DNA from 3 places in the Paraburkholderia sp. GAS199 genome. Region 3 is predicted to be linked to each of the others. Evidence: riboswitches for the same ligand, from Rfam matches in the RefSeq annotation. Region 3 holds a riboswitch; each other region holds the start of a gene.

Region 1 (3,268 bases), on a different contig from region 3:
ACGAACGCGAGCAGCCGCTCAGGTGGACTTCGACGCCGTCGGGCAGCCGTGCTGCCACGCGCAGCGCGTCGGCCTTGGTGTCGGCGTGGCTTTTGACGCAGCCGGCCGAGCCTGCGCAGGCGATCACGCGCGCGAGCGGATCGCCGGCATCGCAAGCGAGACCGAGTGCTTGCAACGCGTCGAGCACGGCGCCTGTCGACTCACGCGCGACGTCGGTCAGCAGCACGCTTTGCCACGGCGTCATGTGCAGCGTGCCGTCGCCGTGACGATGCGCCAGCGCGGCGAGGCCACGCAAGGCGGCGGCGTCGAGGCGTCCGAGCGGCGGCTGACCGCCGACGTGCCACCTTTGACGCATGTGCCACCTGTGCAATTCGCCGGCCGCGCGCTGTGGATGCGCGCCCAGACGAAGCGTGGCGTCAACTGGCGTGGCGCGTTGCCAGGTGGCGAGCGCGGGGTCGTGTGTCAAAGGAAAATCGAGGTAACGCTGGGCGTGTTGTAAAAGCGCGTCCGGCGCATGGGTCGCCAGCAGGTGACGCATGCGCGTTGCGTCAACCGGTGCGAGATCGAGAAACATGTGCAGCAACGCGCGAACGACAGCCACGACTTGCGTCGGCAGGACGGCAACGAGCGCGGCGCTGCGCGGATTCATGACGGCGGCGACGACGTTGCAATCCGGCGCGCAGTCTTGCCCGAGCCGACCGGTAGCTTTCACGGGCGTCCCGTCGCGCGAGTCAGGATCGCGCCGCGTAGCCGGCGGCGGACCACCCGCGAGACCGAACACGAAGCGCACGCCGTCTTCGCCTGGCGTGGCCGCGATCCAGATATCGTGTGGATGATCGAGCCTCGCGAGCGCTTCGCCGCCGTCGAGCAGCAACGCGAATTTCGGCGACAGCGCCGCGAAGCGCGCATCGCCTTGCAGCAAGGCGAGCAGGTCGGCGCACAGGTCGCGCGTGTCGAACAGGCAAGCCGGATCGCGTCCGGCGAGCGGACTGAGCATGACGTTGCGCACGTCGTCGGCGGCTGCGGTGAAGCCGGACAGCGGGCCAAGCTGCGCATCCAGCAACATGTCGATCAACGCGCTTTCGTGTCCTTCGCGCACCCCGCGTATCTGCAGGTTGGCGCGGTTCGTCACTTCCACGACACCGGCTGCGTGCTGCTCACTGGCAGCGGCGACCGCTTCGGCCTGCGCGGCGCTCAGCACGCCGCCGGCCAGCTTGATCCGGCAGATGCCGCCGTCGCGCGCCGACACGATGCGCAGCAGCCCCGGGCATGCCGAGGGCCGCGGCGCGAGCGCAGCGTCGGATCGGGTAGTGGAGGGCGCAGCTGGATTCAAGACGGACACCGGGTTGAGCGTCGCGCGACGGCCCGAGCCGCCCGCAAGGCGGGCATGGCTGCGGCATCGGTACACCCCGCCCGATGTAGGCTGGCACGAACAGTCTGGCCGGCAGGTCTCCTGGCTCGCAGGTCGTGGTCCGCCGCTGCCTTCCCGGTCATCGCGATTCGACATCGCGATGCAACCAGTGGCGCGGAGCGCAGGCGGACTCGCTGCATACAGTTGCGGGGGCAGCCACAGTGACGCTGTGTTCCCTCTTCGGCCCCGAAGGGCACCGGCGGCTGTATTATGCCTTTTTTCGAACAGCACAACGAGCTTGGACGCTTTGACCAGCGCGGCACAGCGCTTTATTTAGAGATACTTTGACGTTACGGAACGAGGATGGATGCATGCCGGCGTGGCTGACAGTGGTGGGCATAGGCGACGACGGCTTTGCCGGTTTGGGAAGGCCCGCGCGGCGTGCTTTGCTGGAGGCGTCGGTGGTGTATGGCGGCGAGCGGCATCTGGAGATGCTGCCGGCGCGGCTCGCTGCGCGACGCGCGGCATGGCCGCGTCCGTTCGATCTCGCGCCCTTGCTGGCCGAGAGAGCGGGACCGGTGTGCGTGCTGGCGAGCGGCGATCCGATGCTGTTCGGCGTGGGCGCGACGCTCGCGCGGCAATTGCCGGCGGGCGAGTTGCGCGTATTGCCGGCGCCGTCGTCGGTGTCGCTGGCGGCGGCGCGGCTCGGCTGGCCGTTACAGGACGTCGCCACGGTGTCGCTGGTGGGCCGTCCGTTGCCCACGCTCAACGCGTATCTGCACGACGGCGCGCGCATTTTCGTGCTGAGCGCGGACGGCCGCACGCCCGCGGCGCTCGCCGAATGGCTGAACGCGCGCGGCTTCGGCGCGACGCGCATGATCGTGCTGGAACATCTGGGCGGTGATTCGGAGCGCCGCGTCGACGGCCGCGCCGATCAATGGTCGGCCGGCGAAACGGCCGCGCTGAACCTGATCGCGCTCGAATGCCGTCACACGGCGGGCGCGCCGCGTCTGCCGCTCACCGCCGGCTTGCCCGACGACGCCTTTCGTCACGACGGCCAGCTGACCAAGCGCGACGTGCGCGCCATCACGCTCGCGCGCCTCGCGCCGACGCCGGGCGAGCTGCTGTGGGACGTGGGCGCGGGCAGCGGCTCGATCGGCATCGAATGGATGCGCGCGCATCCCACCTGCCGCGCCATCGCAGTCGAAGCCAACTCGGAGCGGCAGCGTTTCATCGAACACAATCGCGACGCGCTGGGCGTGCCGGGTCTGCAACTCGTGGCCGGCCGCGCGCCCGACGCTCTGGACGGCCTGCCCGTGCCGGACGCGGTGTTCATCGGCGGCGGCGCGACCGCGCCCGGCGTGCTCGACACCTGCTGGGCCAGCTTGCGCGAAGGCGGCCGGCTGGTCGCCAATGCCGTCACCTTGCAGGGCGAGTCGGCGCTGGCCGCGTGGCGCGAGCGGCATGGCGGCACGCTCACACGTATAGCGCTGGCCGAAGCGCAGCCGCTCGGCGGCTTCGATACCTGGCGTCAGGCCTTGCCGATCACGCTGCTGGACGTCACCAAACCGGCCGCCGCGCCGAACGCCGATTCTTCCCCGCAACCGTAATGCGCGACGAAACGCCCGAACAGCCCGCGCCGCTCCGCAGCGGCTACACGACCGGCAGTTGCGCCACTGCGACCTCGCTCGCGGCGGCGCGTCTGCTGCTCGCGGGCGTGGTCAGCGACGTGGCGGAAATCGTGTTGCCGAAGGGGCAACTCGTGCCGATGCCGCTGGTGTTCTGCCGACGCACCGACGATGGCGCGGAAGCCGGCACCGTGAAAGACGCCGGCGACGATCCCGACGTCACGCATGGCGCCGTCGTGTTCGCGCGCGTGCGTTTGCTGCCGCAACCGGGCGTGGTGTTTCGCGCGGG
Region 2 (3,268 bases), on a different contig from region 3:
GGCGCAGATGGATCGTTTCCTCCGACGCCGCTTCGAGACCGAGCAGCGTGTGCAGGTCGAGCTGGCCCAGATGCGCGCGCACGATCTTCACCTGCGACGGAATCTCTTCGCGAATCAGCGTTTCCACCGCGCCCTGCTGCGCTTCGTCGAGCAGATCGGTCTTGTTCAGGATCACCAGATCGGCGGCGGACAGCTGGTCTTCGAACAATTCGTGCAGCGGCGATTCGTGATCGAGATTCGGGTCGGCCTTGCGTTGCGCGTCCACGGCGACCGGGTTGTCGGCGAACTGGCCGCTCGCTGCAGCCGGACCGTCCACTACCGTCACCACCGCGTCCACGGTGAAACTGTTCTTGATCTGCGGCCAGTTGAATGCCTGCACCAGCGGCTTGGGCAAGGCAAGACCCGAGGTTTCGATCAGCACGTGATCGATTTCGCCACGTCGCTCGACGAGCTTTTCCATCACCGGGAAAAACTCTTCCTGCACGGTGCAGCACAGGCAGCCGTTCGCCAGTTCATACAATTGGCCTTCCGTCTCGACGCCGTTCTCGTCGCAGCCGATGCCGCAGCCCTTGAGGATTTCTCCGTCGATGCCGAGTTCGCCGAACTCGTTGACGATCACCGCGATGCGCTTGCCTTGCGCATGCTGAAGAATGTGGCGCAGCAGCGTGGTCTTGCCGCTGCCGAGAAAGCCCGTGACGATGGTGACGGGAATCTTGCGCAGTTGAGTTTGCATCGTAGTGTCCATCCGTAGGAGTGGCACGTTCGCGTCCGCGTGCGAGGCATCGGTCGGCATACACGGCTTTCGCCCTGCGGCAGCTCGAATGCGCCTACACAAATGTGCCAACGCATATTCACGCACGGGGACGAAAAACGGCGTTGCCGGAGCAACGAAAAACAGGAATGAGATCATGAGCGCGACGCCGCATCCCCGCGGCGTTCGTCATTGCTTCTCTGGCCGGTATCCGGGCTGGCGAAAGCGCCGCTTCCCCTTCCCGGACGAGTGATTTCTCGTCCAGTGGTGATATGCCGACGCGGCCTTGCGCGTGGACATCGAAGCCGGCTCCGCGGCGCTGAAAAATCCAGCAGCACCGCATTTCGCTTACCGTTGCGGGGGCAGCACAGGTCGAGCCGGCCGCTCGCGCGACAGGCACCCTGTTTCCCGTTTAACTGCGTACGCGCAAAGCGCGCACACGAGCACCAAAGTGCGTGCGAGTTTAGGCTCGCCACCCCGCCACGTCAAGGAAACACGGGCGTCCGGACGTCGGCGGGAGCGTGCCGCGCGGGGTACTTCAAAGGCATCCCGTGTGCTATCGTATGCGCGCGTTTGGTGCCCGCGCATGCGTTCGCATGCGCAGTTAAACGGGAAACAGGCAGCGCGCTGCGCGCTCAACCTGTGCTGTCCCCGCAACGGTAAGCGACCTGCGTCGCCAGGCTCGACAGTCTGGCCACGCGCATGCGTTTTCAGCAATGCCACTGTCCGGCGAACCGGACGGGAAGGCAAAGCGCATGAGGCCGCCAGCCCGGATACCGGCCAGACGCGGAGGCGGCGAACCCCACGCTGCCGGACGCCGGAATCCGCGAGGGACGGATGCGAAGGCGCTGGAACACGTTGCGGCACACCCGTTCGCCCGCGAAATGCTCAGTTCGATGAGTGTTCGACGACTTCGCGGCGAATGGCGGCGCCGGCGTGTGCAATCTGTCGTGCTGCATGACCTCTTATTTCCGCTGGGCCGTCTTCACGGTCCGACCTCTTCCCCTTGTCACGACATGGCGCGTGCCATGCGCGCCGCGATGAGCCGCGCCTGGCTGATCGGCGCCGGTCCCGGCGACGTCGAACTGATGACGCTCAAGGCATGCCGCGCGCTCGGCGAAGCCGACGTGGTGCTGGTCGACGATCTGGTGAATCCCGACGTGCTGCAATTCGCGCGCGCCGACGCGCAGGTGGTCTACGTCGGCAAGCGCGGCGGTCATCCGTCGACGCCGCAAGCGGGCATCGTCGCGATGATGCTGGCGCATGTGCAGGCCGGGCGCAGCGTGGCGCGTCTGAAAGGCGGCGATCCGTTCGTGTTCGGCCGTGGCGGCGAGGAACAGCAGGCGCTGCACGAGGCCGGCGTCGAGGTCGAAGTGATCAACGGCATTACGGCCGGCATCGCGGCACCCGCCGCGATCGGCATTCCCGTTACGCATCGCGATCACGCGCAGGGCGTGGTATTCGTGACCGGTCACGGCGCGGGCAGCGCCGAGCCCGACTGGCAGGCGCTCGTCGCGACGCGCATGACGCTCGTGATCTACATGGGCATGCGCCGGCTCGACGATATCGCCGCCGCGCTGCTCGCGGCCGGCATGAGCGCCGACACGCCATGCGCAGCGATCGAATCCGCCACCCGTCCCGAGCAACGGCACGCGCTCGCGCCGCTGCGCGATTTCGCCGGCACCGTGGCGCACGCCGGACTCGGCTCGCCGGCCATCGTCGTGATCGGCGGCGTGGCGTCGCTGGCCTTGCCGCGCACACAGCGCGTGGACGACCTTGGCCGCGAGCCGCAATGAAAACGCTCACCGTCGGGATCGGTTGTCGCCGCGGCGCGAGTGCCGCGCAGATCGAAGCGGCCGTGCAGGCGGCACTCGGCTCGCTCGGCGTGCACGACATGGCGGGCGTCGGCGTCGTCGCAACAGTCGATCTGAAATCGGACGAAGCCGGCCTGCGCGAATTCTGCACCCGTCACGCGCTGCCGTTGACCCTGTTCGGCCGGGCCGAGATTGCCGCCGCGGCGAACCTCGGCGCGCCGGGCTTGGCGTCCTGCGCCGCCCGCACGCATCTCGGCGTGGACGGCGTCTGCGAGCCCTGCGCGGTGCTCGCGGCCACGCAGATGTGCGGCGCCACAGTCGCGCTCGCGCTGCCTAAAACCGCTTTCGGCAACGTCACGGTTGCGATTGCCACGACTCAACTCCAACCCGATCTTTCACAGGACCGTCCATGAAGACCGATCCCGAATCCCATCAACGCATGACCGAGCGCCGGCGCGAAGGCCACGAGAAAAAGCAGGCCGCCGCCACGCATGAAAAAGGCCTGCTGATCGTCAACACGGGCACGGGCAAAGGCAAGACTACGGCCGCCTTCGGCATGGCCGTGCGCGTGCTGGGACACGGCATGCGTCTTGGCGTCGTGCAGTTCATCAAGGGCGCGCTGCACACGTCGGAGCGCGACTTCCTCGGCGCCATCGCGCAATGCGATTTCGTCACGATGGGCGACGGCTACACCTGGAACACG
Region 3 (3,268 bases):
ACGCGGTGGACGACACCTCGGCGAGACCCGCGATGCCCGGTTCGGGGCAACTCGAATGATAGAAGAGTACGCCGTCGCCGACCTGCATCACGTCGCGCATGAAGTTGCGCGCCTGATAGTTGCGCACGCCGGTCCATGGCAACGTGCGGTGCGGTGCATGGGCGAGATGGTCGATGCTTGCTTCGTCCGGTTCGGACTTCATTAGCCAGTAGCGCATGAATCGAATAGAACGTGGAGAGGTTGATGTTCCCGCGAAGGTCCCTGAAAACGCAACGCTAAAAACCCGACAGCAAAAGAACGCAGAAAAAACGCGGCGCCTGAACGTAGCACCGAACGCGGTACCTGAACGCAGCACCGAACGCAGCACCAAAAGAAAAACGGCACCGAACCGAAGTCCGATGCCGTTTTGAATAAGGTCCCCGCCTTAGCCGCTAGGCCGGCATCCTGAACCGGGGGTTCAGAATTGGTCGCAGTTAGCAGCACTTCGGGTACATCAGACAGAGTGACGCGCACACCCGTGCTACAAATTTCCGCAACCGTGCACATGGCATTGGTTCAAGGAATATATGACCTTGGCGAACCAGGCAGGGAAGCTTGACCTGTTGAACTCAAACGTTTGCCCGAGACTTCGCTCACGCACCTCACTTGAATTCGCAACCTGTCTCAGGACAGGTTGCTTGAAACTGTTTAGGTACTCAGTGCAGACCGCTTACTGCATGCTGTACTGCTGAATCACAGTACCCAGTTGTTCGTTCATTTGATGCATTGTACGCCGGATTTCCTCAGCGGGAAATGCTTCTCCGTGCCGCACGCTCGATTGAAGCTTAAGCAGTTCCGATGCCAGCGACAGCGCAGCCATGACAGCAATGCGATCCGTGCCGCGCACGTTGCTGTTGTTACGGATCTTCGACATTTCCGCGTCGACGCGAGCCACTGCTTCAAGCAGCGCGCCTTCGGTTTCCGGCGAGCAGGCGAGCCGGTACGGTACGCCCAGAATCGATACTTCGATCTGCTTGGTGGTCATGCATTTTCTCCGTGGCGGGTGGCTTCGCTATCGGCATTGACCTCGTGCGCGAGCTCCTGCTGCGCGGGCTCGAGCAGATCGAGCTGGTTGTCCGGCTCGTTGTGCGCGCGAGCGCGCGGCAGCTTCTCGATGATCGCATTCAGGCGCACCTGGGCGTCGTCGATTTTTGCCGACAGGGCGTCGCGTTCCGCTTGCAGCGCATCGCGCTCCTCGCGCAACAACGCGAGTTCGGTGCGCGTGGCTTCGGCCTCGGCGCGCGATTGCGCAAGCTGCTCTTCGAGCGCGAGACGCGCTTCGTTGTGCCGCTGGCTGATCGCGATCAGCTTGCCGATATTCTGTGAAAGTGATTCGAGTTCGGTGAGCATGTGCTGCGTCCTCTAAAGACATCGCATTTTAGCGCGGAATATCGCAGGTTCCGACTATTGTCTCGTTTCGAGACGTAACAACATCGCTTTATGCAGGCATTTTATGGACCTTACGATGAAAAACCACTCATGCATCGGACAATAACCTGCGTTTTACAGAACAGCACGAACACGTTTTGACGATTCTTGACGGGTCGGGAGGGCGCTCATAAACTGATCGTTCTCTGGTGCCCGCGCGCGCTTTTCATAGTGTGCGCAGTTAAACGGGAAGCAGGGCGCGCCGTTCATTTCTGCCGAACGCGCCAACCTGCGCTGCCCCCGCAACGGTAAGCGACCGCATCACATGCAGGTCGATTCCAACCGCATGTTCGAAGCTGAACGTGCGAGTGTGCCACTGCGCGTCACGCGTGGGAAGGCGGGATCGATGTGTCGCCAGCCCGGATACCGGCCAGAGGGAGAGTGTCGTCACCGCGCAAACGTTAAAGTGCGGGCGCCTCGTTACGCATCGGCCTGCGGGGAAGCGGGCCGCGCACGCTATCCACAGGAATACCACTCCATGTTGTCCCCCATCGCTCGTGCGGCGATGCTCGCGTTTGCGAGCACGCCGCTCGTCGTGCATGCGCAGGCCGCCGCGCTTGATGCGTCCGCTACGCCGTCGTCTTCCGCAGCGGACGCTGCACCGGCGGCCGCGTCGGTCGCTGCGTCTTCCGTCGCTGAGTCATCCGTCGTACTGTCGCCGCTCGTGGTCACCGCTGAACGCGGTCCGCAACCGCTTGCCGACGCCATTCCACAGACCACGCTGTTCGACCAGCAGGATATCGCCGACACCACCGCTACCGATCTGCCGGGTCTGCTGCAACTCGCACCGGGCGCGCAGATATCCCGCACGGGTGGTCCCGGTTCCACGACCAGCCTGTTTCTGCGCGGCGCGTCGTCGACTCAGTCGCTCGTGCTGATCGACGGCGTACGTGTCGATTCGGTGAGTCTCGGTTCGTCGCAACTCGCGCAGATTCCGCTCGATCAGGTCGATCACGTCGAAGTGGTCAACGGCAACGTGTCGGCGTTATACGGGTCGGGCGCGATCGGCGGCGTGGTGCAGGTCTTCACGAAAGACGGCGGCGATCATCCGCCGCGCTTCAATTTCTCGCTCGGCTACGGCAGCTATCACACGCAAACGCAGCAGGCGGGCGTGAACGGCGCGCTGGACAAAGACGGCAACACGACCTTCAGCATCTCGCTCGCGCGCTCGAAAGACGATGGCTTTTCCTCGCTGAATCCGCGTGAAGCGCCGGGCGCGAATCCGAATGCGAACGGCTATCTGAACGAGAGCATCAGTGCATCGCTGCGTCACAAGTTCAGCGAGAAGTGGGATGCAGGCGTCACGTATTTCCAGTCGAACGGCAACAACAGCTACGACAACGCGTATGGCGTGCCGACCGATCTGAACAATCTGTCCAGCAAGGTGCGCCAGGTGTCGGCGTTCGCAAACGGCAAGCTCACCGACTGGTGGACCACGCACTTCATCGTCTCCGAAGGCGACGATCGCAGCGTGTCGAACACCAACGGCGTCTACAACGGCCGCTTCGATACCGACAATCGCCAGTACACATGGCAGAACGATTTCGCGCTCGCCGCGCAGCAGAAACTGCAGGTGGGCTACGAGCATCTCGATCAGACGCTCGACTCGGACACGTTCGCCGCGCCAGACCGTCACGTGGATTCCGGCTTTGTCGGCTACACGGGACGCTTCGGACGCAACCAGATTCAGGCCAACGTTCGGCGCGATCAGTATTCCGATTTCGGCGGAGCGAACAGTTACTATCTCGGCTACGGTTTCGACATCACGAATCACTGGAAGGCAACCGCAAGCTATTCGGAT

Evidence for each region. A riboswitch is a leader RNA that binds a small molecule or an ion and turns the genes downstream of it on or off. The one in region 3 is predicted to bind cobalamin.
Region 1: linked by a shared signal. The riboswitch ahead of P3T18_RS16245 (precorrin-3B synthase) and the one ahead of P3T18_RS07045 (TonB-dependent receptor domain-containing protein) in region 3 are both predicted to bind cobalamin.
Region 2: linked by a shared signal. The riboswitch ahead of cobA (uroporphyrinogen-III C-methyltransferase) and the one ahead of P3T18_RS07045 (TonB-dependent receptor domain-containing protein) in region 3 are both predicted to bind cobalamin.

Annotation. Positions count from the first base shown of each region.
Region 1 covers NZ_JBNDMM010000003.1:1,044,731-1,047,998, forward strand. Annotated here, with positions in the region: gene P3T18_RS16245 (precorrin-3B synthase) at 1-1,333, opposite strand, end outside; cobalamin riboswitch at 1,427-1,627, opposite strand; gene cbiE (precorrin-6y C5,15-methyltransferase (decarboxylating) subunit CbiE) at 1,723-2,961, shown strand; gene P3T18_RS16255 (cobalt-precorrin-5B (C(1))-methyltransferase) at 2,961-3,268, shown strand, end outside.
Region 2 covers NZ_JBNDMM010000012.1:7,337-10,604, forward strand. Annotated here, with positions in the region: gene cobW (cobalamin biosynthesis protein CobW) at 1-733, opposite strand, end outside; cobalamin riboswitch at 937-1,217, opposite strand; cobalamin riboswitch at 1,309-1,550, shown strand; gene cobA (uroporphyrinogen-III C-methyltransferase) at 1,792-2,547, shown strand; gene P3T18_RS33450 (cobalamin biosynthesis protein) at 2,544-2,978, shown strand; gene cobO (cob(I)yrinic acid a,c-diamide adenosyltransferase) at 2,975-3,268, shown strand, end outside.
Region 3 covers NZ_JBNDMM010000002.1:208,939-212,206, reverse strand. Annotated here, with positions in the region: gene P3T18_RS07065 (EVE domain-containing protein) at 1-217, opposite strand, end outside; RNA gene ssrS (6S RNA) at 413-594, opposite strand; gene P3T18_RS07055 (cell division protein ZapA) at 710-1,024, opposite strand; gene P3T18_RS07050 (ATPase) at 1,021-1,389, opposite strand; cobalamin riboswitch at 1,598-1,856, shown strand; gene P3T18_RS07045 (TonB-dependent receptor domain-containing protein) at 1,946-3,268, shown strand, end outside.